DNA from 2 places in the Modestobacter sp. KNN46-3 genome. Region 1 is predicted to be linked to the other one. Evidence: riboswitches for the same ligand, from Rfam matches in the RefSeq annotation. Region 1 holds a riboswitch; the other holds the start of a gene.
The links. Region 1 has a riboswitch for cyclic di-AMP ahead of G5C62_RS00915 (hypothetical protein). Riboswitches for the same ligand answer to the same signal wherever they lie in the genome.
Positions count from the first base shown of each region.

Region 2: linked by a shared signal. The riboswitch ahead of G5C62_RS00100 (hypothetical protein) and the one ahead of G5C62_RS00915 (hypothetical protein) in region 1 are both predicted to bind cyclic di-AMP.

Region 1 covers NZ_JAAKGN010000001.1:177,912-184,991, forward strand. The annotation lists gene G5C62_RS00905 (alpha/beta hydrolase) at 1-552, opposite strand, end outside; gene G5C62_RS00910 (hypothetical protein) at 786-1,280, opposite strand; gene G5C62_RS00915 (hypothetical protein) at 1,388-2,293, opposite strand; cyclic di-AMP (ydaO/yuaA leader) riboswitch at 2,315-2,466, opposite strand; gene G5C62_RS00920 (zinc-binding alcohol dehydrogenase family protein) at 2,624-3,598, opposite strand; gene G5C62_RS00925 (hypothetical protein) at 3,603-3,962, opposite strand; gene G5C62_RS00930 (extradiol ring-cleavage dioxygenase) at 3,959-4,840, opposite strand; gene G5C62_RS00935 (citryl-CoA lyase) at 4,833-5,657, opposite strand; gene G5C62_RS00940 (CaiB/BaiF CoA-transferase family protein) at 5,654-6,841, opposite strand; gene G5C62_RS00945 (amidohydrolase family protein) at 7,062-7,080, shown strand, end outside.
Region 2 covers NZ_JAAKGN010000001.1:18,038-25,117, reverse strand. The annotation lists gene G5C62_RS00125 (DUF2207 domain-containing protein) at 1-629, opposite strand, end outside; gene G5C62_RS00120 (NAD(P)H-binding protein) at 804-1,673, shown strand; gene G5C62_RS00115 (YdiU family protein) at 1,726-3,192, shown strand; gene G5C62_RS00110 (alpha/beta hydrolase) at 3,255-4,082, opposite strand; gene G5C62_RS00105 (hypothetical protein) at 4,316-4,810, opposite strand; gene G5C62_RS00100 (hypothetical protein) at 4,918-5,823, opposite strand; cyclic di-AMP (ydaO/yuaA leader) riboswitch at 5,845-5,996, opposite strand; gene G5C62_RS00095 (zinc-binding alcohol dehydrogenase family protein) at 6,154-7,080, opposite strand, start outside.

The sequences.
Region 1 (7,080 bases):
GCTGCCGACGGCGGCCAGGTCGACGAACGGCGAGCGCAGCACGAGCCCGGCCGGCGGGTGCGCGACGGCCAGCTCGGTGACGACGCCGGCGCCCAGGCTCTCCCCGTAGTACAGCAGCCGCTCGGCCGGGACCCCGCCGTCGGCCAGCAGCCAGTCGCGCGCCGCACGGACGTCGAGGGCCAACCCGGCCTCGGTCGGGCTGCCCGGGTTGCCGCCGTACCCGCGGTAGTCGAACAGCAGCACCGCCAGCCCGGCTGACGACAGTGCCCGGGCCAGCGGCGCCCGGACCCCGCGGTGGCCGCCGTTGCCGTTGGCCGCCAGCACGGCCGGTGCGTCGGCCGTCGGCCCGGGCACGAACCACGCGCCGAGGGTCAGCCCGTCGGCGGTGGTCAGCTCGACGTCCCGGCCACCGGGGACGACCTCGGCTGCGGCCGGCACCGGGCCGTCGTCGGGCAGGTACACCAGGCGGCGCTGGAACGTCCACAGCAGACCGACCACCACGATCAGCACCATCGCGCCCACGAGGGCGGCCCGAAGTACCGCCCGCAGCACACCCACATCGTGGCGCTGCGGTGCCGGACCCGCCAGCCCCGGCGCCCGCAACCGGCCGTGTTCCCGAGCCCCAGGACCCCTGACGCCAGCCCTGCCGATACAGACCGGGCAGTGGTGCCGGAGTGTCCCTGAGCGGCCCATCTAGGGACACGCGTCGAAGCGCGCGAAGGAGCGGGGACTCACCCCAGCCGGTACCTGGAGGGGTATTACGCCTCTTCGCACGGAATGGGTCGTTAGCTCCGCGCCGCGCGCCGATGCTTGCGCCCGCGACGGGCCATCACCTGTTCGGTGATGGGGTCGACGGTTGTGGCCAGGGCGTCGGTGATCGCCCAGATGGTCTGGATCCGGGGGCTCTGCAGGGCGTCGTGCCGACTCATGGGACGCCCGAGGATTGCCGGGACGTCTTCCCCGTCAGGAAACGACAAGGTGACGAACGCATCCACGGCGAGGACCCCTTGGGGCCGCGGCCTCCAGATGCAGGAGAACGTCTCGTGGTCGCTGAAGTCTGCATCGTCGCCCCAGGAGCCGAGGATGACGTCCAAGGCGACTTCGTGCTCCGGGTGTCCGTGGCAGACGGCGTAGTACGTGGCCACAGTCGGGCCGTCGTTGGGCTCATGCACGTAGCCGGTGACCCGGGCGAAGTGACTGTCGCAGTCCGCGCAGTACTGCGTCTCGACTGTGTAGTCCTGCGTGTCTAGAGGTTGCTGACGACGTCGCAGAAGGGGCACTGCCACACGCTACGTCCCCGTGGCGTACCGCCCGAGGAAGCGCGACCAGCCTGGCAAGCAAGTCCCCCCTGAAGCCGCCCTCTGGGCGGCCGTTGCCGACCGAGTTCCTAGCGGTAGTTGACGTGCGGGTGGTCGAAGTGGTTGGCCGTCACGCTGCCCCGGTCCTCCATCTGCTTCCAGGAGCCACCGGGCGAGGAGAGCATCCGCTGCTCCCAGATGATGTAGTCGACGCCGAGCTCGGCCCAGTTGGCCACGTGGTAGGCGACGATCGCGTCGCCGAGGGCGGCGTCGGACATGACCATGTAGTCCACCGCCAGCCCCGACGGGTGACCGTGCGGGTCGGCGGCGCTGGGCCGGGTGCCGCCCAGGGTGATCGAGCCGGCGCCGGGCACGTTGCTGACCACGGCGTTCGCGGCAGCTTGCGCCTGCGGCTTGATCGGTCCGGCGCTGTTGGTGATCTTCGCGATCGCGGACACCGCCGTGCCGGCCGTCGAGGCGGCCCCGGCTGCGGGCTTGGCGGCGGCACCGGCCCGCGCCGGTGCGGCGGGCTTCGCGGCAGCCGCCTTCGCCTCCGCCTCCGCAGCAGCCGCTGCCTCCGCGGCGATGCGAGCGGCCTCCGCCTCTGCGGCGGCCGCTGCCTCGGCGGCGACGCGGGCAGCCTCGGCCTCGGCGGCCTGCTGGTCGAGCACGGCCTGGTCGGCCGCCGCCTGCGCCTGCTGGGCGGCGGTCTGCTCCGCCTCCCGGGTGGCCCGGCTGGCGGCCAACTCCTCGAGCGGCCGCAGGTCCTCGGTCCCGTCGACGGCGCCGGACTGGGCGGCCAGCCCCAGCTGCTCGGCGACGCTCACCGGCTGGGAGGCCACGGGGTCGGCCTGGGCCGCTGGGCCCACGCCGACGACGACGTTGACCAGGACGGCTCCGGCCGCCGCGATGCCCAGGTAGAGCCCGGGGCGGCGCATGCCGGCCGGCGGACGGCGTCGGCCGGTGGCGGCAGAGGTGGTGGTGCGGGCGCGCATGGGCAGGAGTGCTCCGAACAGGTGTCTTCCGATGGCCGCCTACCAGGTCAGCTGACGGGTTCGGGCGGGAAGCAGCCCTACCCGGCCCGGACGGTCGTCCGGGCGCGGGATTCACCCCAGTGGTGCGGTGGGTCCCCGGCTCGCCCCGGAGGGCGACTCGGCGGCGTCCGGTCGGGCTCCCCGGGTGGGGACGTGGCGACCGACTGGACCCGGCCAACGTAACGGCGTTATGTAGTCGTGACAATCCGTTGCCCGCATTTCATCGGGTGACGGTGGTCGCGTCACTCTCCGGACACACGCGTCCCATCCGTCACCACCGGCGGTGCTCGGTCAGCGCACCGACAGCTCGACGACGGACCGGCTCCCGCCCCCGGCCGCGGTGGCCGCCCAGGCCTCCTCGACCCGCGCCAGCGGGAGGACGGCGTGCTCCACCCGGAGCTGCCCGGCCGCGGCGTGCCGCAGCACCGCGGTCAGCGCGGCGGCCCGCTGCTCGCCGGTGAGCGCGTTGTTGGTGTAGCCGAGCACGTCGATGCTCCGGCTGCGCAGCACGGCGGAGGAGAACTCGGCGGCGTCCCCGGCCGCGCCACCCAGGTTGACCAGCCGCCCACCGGGCGCCAGCACCGAGCACGCGGCCGCGGCCACGGCGCCGAACACCGGGTCGACGACGAGGTCGACGTCCGAGCCGACCGTCTGCCGGATCCGCGCAGCCAGGTCGCCGCCGTCCCCGGTGAGGACGACGTCCTCGGCGCCGGCCCGGCGGGCACGGTCGGCGGCGGACGGCGAGCGGCAGACCCCGACCACCCGCCCGGCCCCCAGCGCGCGGGCGGCGCCGAGCGCGGCCTGACCGACCGCACCTCCGGCACCGAGCACCAGCACCCGCTCCCCCGGCTGCAACCGGCCGCGCCAGGTCAGCGCCATCCAGCCGGCGACCGCCGACAGGCCCAGCGCGGCCACGACCGGGTCGGGCAGGTCCCCGGCGAGCGGGACGACGTCGGCGTCCGGCACGGCGCAGAGCTCGCCCAGGCTGCCGTCGCCCGGGCTCATCCCCGCCGAGGTGGCGAACCAGACCCGGGTGCCGGGCGTCAGCACCGCCGACGACACCACGACCCCCACCCCCTGCACACCTGGTACGTAGGGCACGGCCGGACGGCCGAAGTACGACGTCCCGGAGGCGCAGAGGAGGTCCAGCGGCACGACCGGGGCGGCGGTCACCCGGACCAGGGTCCGGCCCTCGCCGGGCACCGGGTCCGGGTGGTCCACCAGGGCGGGCGGCTCGCCCGGCCGGGTCAGGACGGCGGCGCGCACCGGCTCAGGTCGCGATGTCGGGATAGGGCATGGAGATGTGCTCCATCGCCTTCCCGTAGGCACGCTGGTACTCCATCGGCCCGTGGTCGCGCTCGAACAGCGCGATGAACAGGGTGAGCGTCAGGAACGGGTGCGCGCCCATCTGGAACAGCGCGACGTGGTCGTGCTCGGCCAGCGCTCGCCGCTCCTCGTCGGTGAAGGCCAGCCAGGTGGTCTTCTCCGCGGGGATGCAGTTGAGGATGGTGTTGGCCATCTCGGCCTCCCACCAGGTGACCGTGCCGGCCGGGTCCTCCCGGTAGCGCTCGGTCAGCTCGGGGTCGCGGTCGACGGTGAACAGGAACTTGTCCAGCAGGTACTTGCTCATGCCGACACACCGCCCGTGCTCGGGACCCCGTTGGGGTACCAGGTGAAGTACGCCTCCATGGTGTGGAACAGGTCCAGGGTGTCGACGTGGTCGGCCTTTGCGCCCTCGCCGGCCACGCCCATCATCAGCATGAAGTCCATGAACCCGTGGGTGGCGTTGCCCGGGTGGTGCAGGGACTCCAGGGAGACCTCGGCCAGGCAGCCCTCGATGTCCCCGCTGGCGATCCACTCGACGGCCTTGCGGTCGAACTCCGGGTCCGGCCCGTGCTCGCCGAACTGGCGCGGCCCGCCCAGCTCCAGGGACAGGTGCCCGGTGCCGATCACCGCCACCCGCTTGTCGCTCTCCCAGGACTCGACCATCTCCCGGATCGCCCGGCCCAGCTGGACGAAGCGCTTCGGCTGCGGCAGCGGCGGGGCGAAGATGTTGGTGTAGATCGGCACGATCGGCAGGTCGGCCTGCGGGCGCAGCGTGATGATCGGGCAGGTGATGCTGTGGTCGATCCGCAGCTCGTTGCTGAAGGCCAGGTCGAAGTCCCGGTCCAGCCCGTCCCGCAGCAGGTGCGCCGCCAGGTCCTCCTCGCCGCGCAGCGTCATCTTCGGCAGCCCGAACTCGCGCTCCTCGTTGTGGAAGTTGGCGTCGAAGAACGGCGCCTTGCCCACCAGGAACTGCGGCATGTTGTCCAGCCACAGCTGGTGGAAGTGGTCACTGCCGACCATCACCAGGACGTCGGGCTCCGCACGGGTGAGCGTCTCGCGGAACGCCTCGATCTTCGCCACCCACTCGTCGGCGAACGGCGGCCGGTCCGCGCCGGTGGCGGTGCTGGCCCGGTAGTAGAAGGGGTGGTGGGTGGACGCGATCACCGCGGCCAGTTCAGCCATGACTGTCTCCGTTGAGGTCAGGGAGGTACGGGTCGGGGGCGACGGACCGGTTGTTGAGGTCCACGGACAGGAACACGTCGTTGGCGACCGGATGCCGCAGCTCTTCGGCGAGCTGCCCGATCAGCCCGGCCGTGCGGGCGAGCAGCGCGAAGCCGCGGAGCAGCTGCAGCGGCAGGCCCAGGTCGGCCAGCGCCGCACCGCACACCCCGGCCCCGTTGAGCGGCAGGGTCTTGCCGAGCACCTGGGGGTGGACCCGGCCGATCGCGGCGAACAGCGACAGGTGCGGGCCGAACAGCCCCTCCTCGGTCGCGATCTCGAACAGCCGGGGGGTGCGCGGGTCGCCGTCCTTGTGCACGTGGTGGCCGAGCCCGGGGACGAAGCGCCGCGCCGCCCGCTGGGCGGTCACCGTCTCGAGGGCCAGGGCGTCCCAACCCGCGTCGTCGGTCGGCAGCGCACCGTCCACGCCCTTCAGCACGTCGTCCAGGAAGCGGCCGGAGTCCTCGGTGACGCCGAGGAACCGGGAGCCACCGCCGAGCAGGCCGGCGGCGAGCGCCCCCTGCACCGAGTCCGGTGCCGACAGGTAGGTGAGCCGGGTGACGATGGCGGTCGGGGTGAAGCCGTGGTCGGCGAGCGCGGCCAGCACCGCCTCGAAGACCCGGGTCTCCCCCGGTGTGGGCCGCCGCTGGGTGGCCAGCCAGAAGGCCAGCTCGCCGAAGCCGACGGTGCCCATGACGTCGCGGGCCAGGTCGGTGCCCAGCAGCGTGATCGACTCGCGGCTGGAGGCACCCAGCGCGGTCGGGTACTCGGGGGTGGTCACGCGTCCTCCTCGGTGGCCAGCCACCGTCGCAGCTCGGCGCCGTGCTCGTCCAGGGCCGGCGGTGGCAGCCGGTAGTCGGCCGGCGTCTCGGAGAAGGTGATCGGGTGGCGGACCGACGGCACTGCCGCCTCACCCTCCCCCACGGTCACCACCGGGTCCAGGCCGATCGACTCGGCGAAGGCCACCCCCTGGTCGACGGTGTTGATCGGCCCGCAGGGCACGCCCGCGGCGATGATGTCGTCGAACCAGTCCCGCTTGGACCGGGTGCTCAGCCGCTCGACCAGCAGCGGGCGCAGCTCGTCCCGGTTGGCCGTGCGGTCCTCGTTGCGGGCGAACCGCGGGTCGTCGGCGAGCTCGGGCACGCCGAGCACCTCGACCAACCGGCGGAACTGGCCGTTGTTGCCGGCGGTGATGATCAGGTCGCCGTCGGCGCACGGGAGCGGCTCGTAGGGGAACAGGCTCGGGTGGCTGTTGCCCATCCGGAACGGGACGACGTCACCGGCGACGACGGCGCTGGCGTGGTTGACCAGCCCGGACAGCGCGGAGGACAGCAGGTTGACCTCGACGTGCTGGCCGCGGCCGGTCTCGTGCCGGACGTTCAGCGCGGAGAGCACGCCGATGGTGGCGTGCAGGCCGGCCATCACGTCGAAGACGGAGATGCCGGCCCGGAACGGCTCGCCCTCGGGGTCGCCGGTGAGGCTCATCAGGCCGGAGATCGCCTGCACGATCAGGTCGTACCCGGGCAGCGGCGCACCGGCCGGCCCGCTGCCGAAGCCGGTGATCGAGGCGTAGACGACGCGGGGGTTGGTCGCACTGACGCTGGCGTAGTCCAGGCCGAAGCGGCCGAGCCCGCCGGTCTTGAAGTTCTCGATCACGATGTCGGCGCGCCGGGCCAGCTCCTGGGCCGCGGCGGCGTCGGCGGGGTCCTTGAGGTCCAGGGCGATGGAGCGCTTGTTCCGGTTCACGCCCAGGTAGTAGGTCGACACCCCCTCGCGCACCGGCGGCGCCCAGCTGCGGGTGTCGTCGCCGCTGGGGCTCTCCACCTTGACCACCTCGGCGCCCATGTCGGCCAGCAGCATGGTGGCGTAGGGCCCGGCCAGGACCCGGGAGAAGTCGGCCACCAAGAGGCCGGACAGCGGCCCCCGACCCGGCGCGGAACCGGGCGGCAGTGGGTGTTCGGTCATCGGGTGTGGCCCCTCGAGCGGTGTTTCGCCGTCAAGCGGACGGGCGTCCGGAGTGCCGCCGAGTCTCACCACCGCACTGTTCCACTGTCAACCGGAACGTCTGACTCGATCCTCCGCCTTGACATGTGGTCGCGATCACCACGACAGTGGGGCCGTCGCCAGGCTGACCGTTCTGCGGACATTCGTCCGCGACAGTCCGGTGACGGCCTGGAGGTAGACGATGTCCCAGCCCGACACCG
Region 2 (7,080 bases), 160 kb from region 1:
TCCCCCGGGTCGAGCCCGCCGGCCTCCGCGCGCACCGCACCGACGGCCTCGACGTCCATGGGGCAGGCGGTCAGGGCGTCGTCCGTGCCGACCACGCAGTCCCCCGAGACCGGCGCCGCGCCCGCCGGGCCGGTCAGCCGGACGTCCACCTGCTCGATCGGCACCTCCCAGCCGGTCCCGACCGCGTTCCAGGCCACCCGGTCGCCGTCGTCCCCCGGGTCGGCGACCCCCTCGACCCGGTAGCGGAGCACGTAGGTGTGCTCGCCGGTGACCTCGGTGTCCTCGTCCCCCACCCGGACGGTCAGGACGCCGTCCTCGCTGGTGACCTCGGTGTCCGCGGGCGCACCCGTGGGGCTCTCCACGACGACGTCGCTGATCGGGTAGAGCCGGTCGCGGGTCTGCTCGAAGGGCGCCCGCTCGGGGATCAGCCGCTCGATGCCGTGCCGCTCGGAGTCAGCGAAGTCGTAGGCGATCGTCTCCTCGACCTCAAGTGAGCCGTCGGCGTCGGCCACCAGGTCGACCTCGTAGGAGCGGATGGCCTCGGCCTGGCCGTCGTCCGTGCACCCCGCCAGCAGCAGGGCCGGGAAGACCAGCCCGGCCACCGCCGCCCGCCGTCCGTCCGCACTCATGTCGCACCGTCCTCGTCTCGACCGCCGTGCCCAGGTGAGGGCGTGCGGAGTCTCCCCGACGCCCGAGGTGTCCGGGCACGAGGCGCGGCCGCGCGCTCGCCGGAGAACTGTCGGCACCCCGTGCTGGCATGGCCGGGTACGCCACAGCACACACCCATCCACCGGAGGCTGTCGATGAGGATCGTGGTCACCACCCCGACCGGGCACGTGGGCTCCCGCGTGGTCCGGCTGCTCCTGCAGGCCGGGCTGCGGCCCACCCTGCTGCTGCGCTCCCCGGAGAAGCTGGACCCGCAGACGCGGGAACGGGTCGACCTCGTGGTCGGTGACCAGGGCGACCTGGACACGGTGCTGCGGGCGACCGAGGGCGCGGACGCCCTCTACTGGGTCGACCCGCCGACGCTGGACGACGACCCGGTCGCCACGTCCACCCGGATGGGCGCGGTCGCCGCCCGCGCGGTGCGGGAGAACCAGGTGTCCCGGGTCGTGTTCCAGAGCAGCGTCGGCGCCGAGAAGCGCCACGGCGTCGGGCAGATCGACGGGCTCGCGCGCACCGAGGAGCAGCTGGAGGAGACCGGCGCCGCGGTGCTCCACCTGCGCTGCGGGTACTTCTTCACCAACCTGCTGTCCGACCTCGACGGGCTGCGGGACGGCGTGCTGCGCACCACCATGCCGACCGACCGGCCGATGCCCTGGGTCGACCCGCGGGACATCGGGGAGGTGGCGGTGGCCAACCTGCTGTCCCCGGGCTGGTCCGGCCGGCGGGTGCTCGCCGTGCACGGGCCGGAGGACCTCACCTTCGAAGCAGTGGCCGGGATCGTGGCCGCCGCCACCGGCCGGGCGGTCCGCGCCGAGCAGATCGGTGACGACGACCTGCGCGCCGGCCTCCGGGCGGCGGGGCTGTCCGAGGCCCAGGTCGAGGGGTTCGTCGGGATGTCCCGCGGCCTGCGGGAGGACTTCGTCCCCGCCGACCCGCGCTCGGTGCTCACCACGACGCCCACCACGCTGCGCTCCTGGGCCGTCGAGCACCTCGCGCCGCAGCTCTGAGCCGGCGCTGCGGCGACTGGCCGCTCCCGGGATCCGACGTAGCCTCGGTGGGGTGAGTCTCGCACCGGCACCGATCCTCAGCCTGGACCACCGCTTCGCCCGGGAGCTGCCCGAGCTGGCCGTCGCCTGGCAGGCCGACGACGCCCCCGATCCCCGACTGCTCCTGCTCAACGAGCCGTTGGCCGCCCAGCTCGGGCTCGACCCCGCCACGCTGCGGACCGCCGAGGGGCTGCGCCTGCTGGTCGGCACTGCCGTCCCGGCCGGGGCCACCCCCGTCGCCCAGGGCTACGCCGGGCACCAGTTCGGTGGCTTCGTGCCGCGGCTGGGCGACGGCCGGGCGCTGCTGCTCGGTGAGCTGACCGACGTGGAGGGCCAGCTGCGCGACCTGCACCTCAAGGGCTCCGGGCGCACCCCGTTCGCCCGCGGCGGCGACGGGCTGGCCGCGGTCGGTCCGATGCTGCGCGAGTACGTGATCAGCGAGGCGATGCACGCCCTCGGCATTCCCACCACGCGCTCCCTGGCCGTGGTCGCGACCGGGCGCTCGGTGCGCCGGGAGACGCTGCTGCCCGGCGCCGTCCTGGCCCGGGTGGCGAGCAGCCACCTGCGGGTGGGCAGCTTCCAGTACGCCCGGGTCAGCGGGGACGCCGAGCTGCTGCGCCGGCTGGCCGACCACGCGATCAGCCGGCACCACCCGGACGCCGCCCAGGCCGAGAACCCCTACCTGGCGCTCTTCGCCGCGGTGGTCACCGCCCAGGCCGAGCTGGTGGCCCGGTGGATGCAGGTCGGGTTCGTGCACGGGGTGATGAACACCGACAACGTGACCATCTCGGGCGAGACGATCGACTACGGGCCGTGCGCCTTCCTGGAGGCCCACGACCCGGCCACGGTGTACAGCTCGATCGACCACGGCGGGCGCTACGCCTACGGCAACCAGCCGATCGTGGCCGAGTGGGACCTCGCCCGGCTCGCCGAGGCGATGCTGCCGCTGCTCGCCGAGGAGCAGGAGCCCGCGATCGAGCTCGCGGTGGCGGCGCTGGGTGAGTTCCGGCCGCAGTACGACGCGGCCTGGTCGGCCGGCATGCGCGCCAAGCTCGGCCTGCCGGAAGGGCTGGACGACGCGGTGGCCGCGCCGCTGGTCGAGGAGTTCCTGACGCTGCTGCAGGCCGGCCACGTCGACCACACATCCGGGTTCCGGCTGCTCGGCGCCGCCGCCCGCGGCGACGTCGACCCGGTCCGCAACCTCTTCCTCGACCTGGCCTCGTTCGACGCGTGGTCGGAGCGCTGGCGCGCACTGGCCCCGGACGCCGACGCCATGGACCGGGTGAACCCGCTCTACATCCCGCGCAACCACCTCGTCGAGGAGGCGCTCACCGCGGCGACCGGCGGCGACCTGGCCCCGCTGGGCCCCCTGCTCGACGCCGTGACCCACCCGTACACCGAGCGCCCGGGCCTGGAGCGGTACGCCACCCCCGCCCCCGCCGACTTCGGCGCCACCTACCAGACCTTCTGCGGCACCTGACCCGCCCTCGACCACCAAAATGGCCATTTTGGTGGCAGGCGGGCGTCAGCCCGGGGGACGGGTCAGGGGTCGGTGGTCAGGCGGGCCAGTTCGACGACGGCGGCGACCAGCTGGTCGCCGTCCAGCAGGACGGCGTCGTTGTGGTCGGCGCCGGGCACCTCGATCGTGCGGTGCAGCTGCCCGGCGGCAGCGGCCACCGCTCTGCTCTGCTCCGGCGGCACGATCGAGTCGGCGGTGCCCAGGACGACGGTGGTGGGGACCTCGACCCGGGCGACCTGCTCGGCCACCGGGTAGCGGTCGCGCAGCAGCAACCGGACCGGCAGGAACGGGTAGTGCTCGCTGCCGACGGCGGCCAGGTCGACGAACGGCGAGCGCAGCACGAGCCCGGCCGGCGGGTGCGCGACGGCCAGCTCGGTGACGACGCCGGCGCCCAGGCTCTCCCCGTAGTACAGCAGCCGCTCGGCCGGGACCCCGCCGTCGGCCAGCAGCCAGTCGCGCGCCGCACGGACGTCGAGGGCCAACCCGGCCTCGGTCGGGCTGCCCGGGTTGCCGCCGTACCCGCGGTAGTCGAACAGCAGCACCGCCAGCCCGGCTGACGACAGTGCCCGGGCCAGCGGCGCCCGGACCCCGCGGTGGCCGCCGTTGCCGTTGGCCGCCAGCACGGCCGGTGCGTCGGCCGTCGGCCCGGGCACGAACCACGCGCCGAGGGTCAGCCCGTCGGCGGTGGTCAGCTCGACGTCCCGGCCACCGGGGACGACCTCGGCTGCGGCCGGCACCGGGCCGTCGTCGGGCAGGTACACCAGGCGGCGCTGGAACGTCCACAGCAGACCGACCACCACGATCAGCACCATCGCGCCCACGAGGGCGGCCCGAAGTACCGCCCGCAGCACACCCACATCGTGGCGCTGCGGTGCCGGACCCGCCAGCCCCGGCGCCCGCAACCGGCCGTGTTCCCGAGCCCCAGGACCCCTGACGCCAGCCCTGCCGATACAGACCGGGCAGTGGTGCCGGAGTGTCCCTGAGCGGCCCATCTAGGGACACGCGTCGAAGCGCGCGAAGGAGCGGGGACTCACCCCAGCCGGTACCTGGAGGGGTATTACGCCTCTTCGCACGGAATGGGTCGTTAGCTCCGCGCCGCGCGCCGATGCTTGCGCCCGCGACGGGCCATCACCTGTTCGGTGATGGGGTCGACGGTTGTGGCCAGGGCGTCGGTGATCGCCCAGATGGTCTGGATCCGGGGGCTCTGCAGGGCGTCGTGCCGACTCATGGGACGCCCGAGGATTGCCGGGACGTCTTCCCCGTCAGGAAACGACAAGGTGACGAACGCATCCACGGCGAGGACCCCTTGGGGCCGCGGCCTCCAGATGCAGGAGAACGTCTCGTGGTCGCTGAAGTCTGCATCGTCGCCCCAGGAGCCGAGGATGACGTCCAAGGCGACTTCGTGCTCCGGGTGTCCGTGGCAGACGGCGTAGTACGTGGCCACAGTCGGGCCGTCGTTGGGCTCATGCACGTAGCCGGTGACCCGGGCGAAGTGACTGTCGCAGTCCGCGCAGTACTGCGTCTCGACTGTGTAGTCCTGCGTGTCTAGAGGTTGCTGACGACGTCGCAGAAGGGGCACTGCCACACGCTACGTCCCCGTGGCGTACCGCCCGAGGAAGCGCGACCAGCCTGGCAAGCAAGTCCCCCCTGAAGCCGCCCTCTGGGCGGCCGTTGCCGACCGAGTTCCTAGCGGTAGTTGACGTGCGGGTGGTCGAAGTGGTTGGCCGTCACGCTGCCCCGGTCCTCCATCTGCTTCCAGGAGCCACCGGGCGAGGAGAGCATCCGCTGCTCCCAGATGATGTAGTCGACGCCGAGCTCGGCCCAGTTGGCCACGTGGTAGGCGACGATCGCGTCGCCGAGGGCGGCGTCGGACATGACCATGTAGTCCACCGCCAGCCCCGACGGGTGACCGTGCGGGTCGGCGGCGCTGGGCCGGGTGCCGCCCAGGGTGATCGAGCCGGCGCCGGGCACGTTGCTGACCACGGCGTTCGCGGCAGCTTGCGCCTGCGGCTTGATCGGTCCGGCGCTGTTGGTGATCTTCGCGATCGCGGACACCGCCGTGCCGGCCGTCGAGGCGGCCCCGGCTGCGGGCTTGGCGGCGGCACCGGCCCGCGCCGGTGCGGCGGGCTTCGCGGCAGCCGCCTTCGCCTCCGCCTCCGCAGCAGCCGCTGCCTCCGCGGCGATGCGAGCGGCCTCCGCCTCTGCGGCGGCCGCTGCCTCGGCGGCGACGCGGGCAGCCTCGGCCTCGGCGGCCTGCTGGTCGAGCACGGCCTGGTCGGCCGCCGCCTGCGCCTGCTGGGCGGCGGTCTGCTCCGCCTCCCGGGTGGCCCGGCTGGCGGCCAACTCCTCGAGCGGCCGCAGGTCCTCGGTCCCGTCGACGGCGCCGGACTGGGCGGCCAGCCCCAGCTGCTCGGCGACGCTCACCGGCTGGGAGGCCACGGGGTCGGCCTGGGCCGCTGGGCCCACGCCGACGACGACGTTGACCAGGACGGCTCCGGCCGCCGCGATGCCCAGGTAGAGCCCGGGGCGGCGCATGCCGGCCGGCGGACGGCGTCGGCCGGTGGCGGCAGAGGTGGTGGTGCGGGCGCGCATGGGCAGGAGTGCTCCGAACAGGTGTCTTCCGATGGCCGCCTACCAGGTCAGCTGACGGGTTCGGGCGGGAAGCAGCCCTACCCGGCCCGGACGGTCGTCCGGGCGCGGGATTCACCCCAGTGGTGCGGTGGGTCCCCGGCTCGCCCCGGAGGGCGACTCGGCGGCGTCCGGTCGGGCTCCCCGGGTGGGGACGTGGCGACCGACTGGACCCGGCCAACGTAACGGCGTTATGTAGTCGTGACAATCCGTTGCCCGCATTTCATCGGGTGACGGTGGTCGCGTCACTCTCCGGACACACGCGTCCCATCCGTCACCACCGGCGGTGCTCGGTCAGCGCACCGACAGCTCGACGACGGACCGGCTCCCGCCCCCGGCCGCGGTGGCCGCCCAGGCCTCCTCGACCCGCGCCAGCGGGAGGACGGCGTGCTCCACCCGGAGCTGCCCGGCCGCGGCGTGCCGCAGCACCGCGGTCAGCGCGGCGGCCCGCTGCTCGCCGGTGAGCGCGTTGTTGGTGTAGCCGAGCACGTCGATGCTCCGGCTGCGCAGCACGGCGGAGGAGAACTCGGCGGCGTCCCCGGCCGCGCCACCCAGGTTGACCAGCCGCCCACCGGGCGCCAGCACCGAGCACGCGGCCGCGGCCACGGCGCCGAACACCGGGTCGACGACGAGGTCGACGTCCGAGCCGACCGTCTGCCGGATCCGCGCAGCCAGGTCGCCGCCGTCCCCGGTGAGGACGACGTCCTCGGCGCCGGCCCGGCGGGCACGGTCGGCGGCGGACGGCGAGCGGCAGACCCCGACCACCCGCCCGGCCCCCAGCGCGCGGGCGGCGCCGAGCGCGGCCTGACCGACCGCACCTCCGGCACCGAGCACCAGCACCCGCTCCCCCGGCTGCAACCGGCCGCGCCAGGTCAGCGCCATCCAGCCGGCGACCGCCGACAGGCCCAGCGCGGCCACGACCGGGTCGGGCAGGTCCCCGGCGAGCGGGACGACGTCGGCGTCCGGCACGGCGCAGAGCTCGCCCAGGCTGCCGTCGCCCGGGCTCATCCCCGCCGAGGTGGCGAACCAGACCCGGGTGCCGGGCGTCAGCACCGCCGACGACACCACGACCCCCACCCCCTGCACACCTGGTACGTAGGGCACGGCCGGACGGCCGAAGTACGACGTCCCGGAGGCGCAGAGGAGGTCCAGCGGCACGACCGGGGCGGCGGTCACCCGGACCAGGGTCCGGCCCTCGCCGGGCACCGGGTCCGGGTGGTC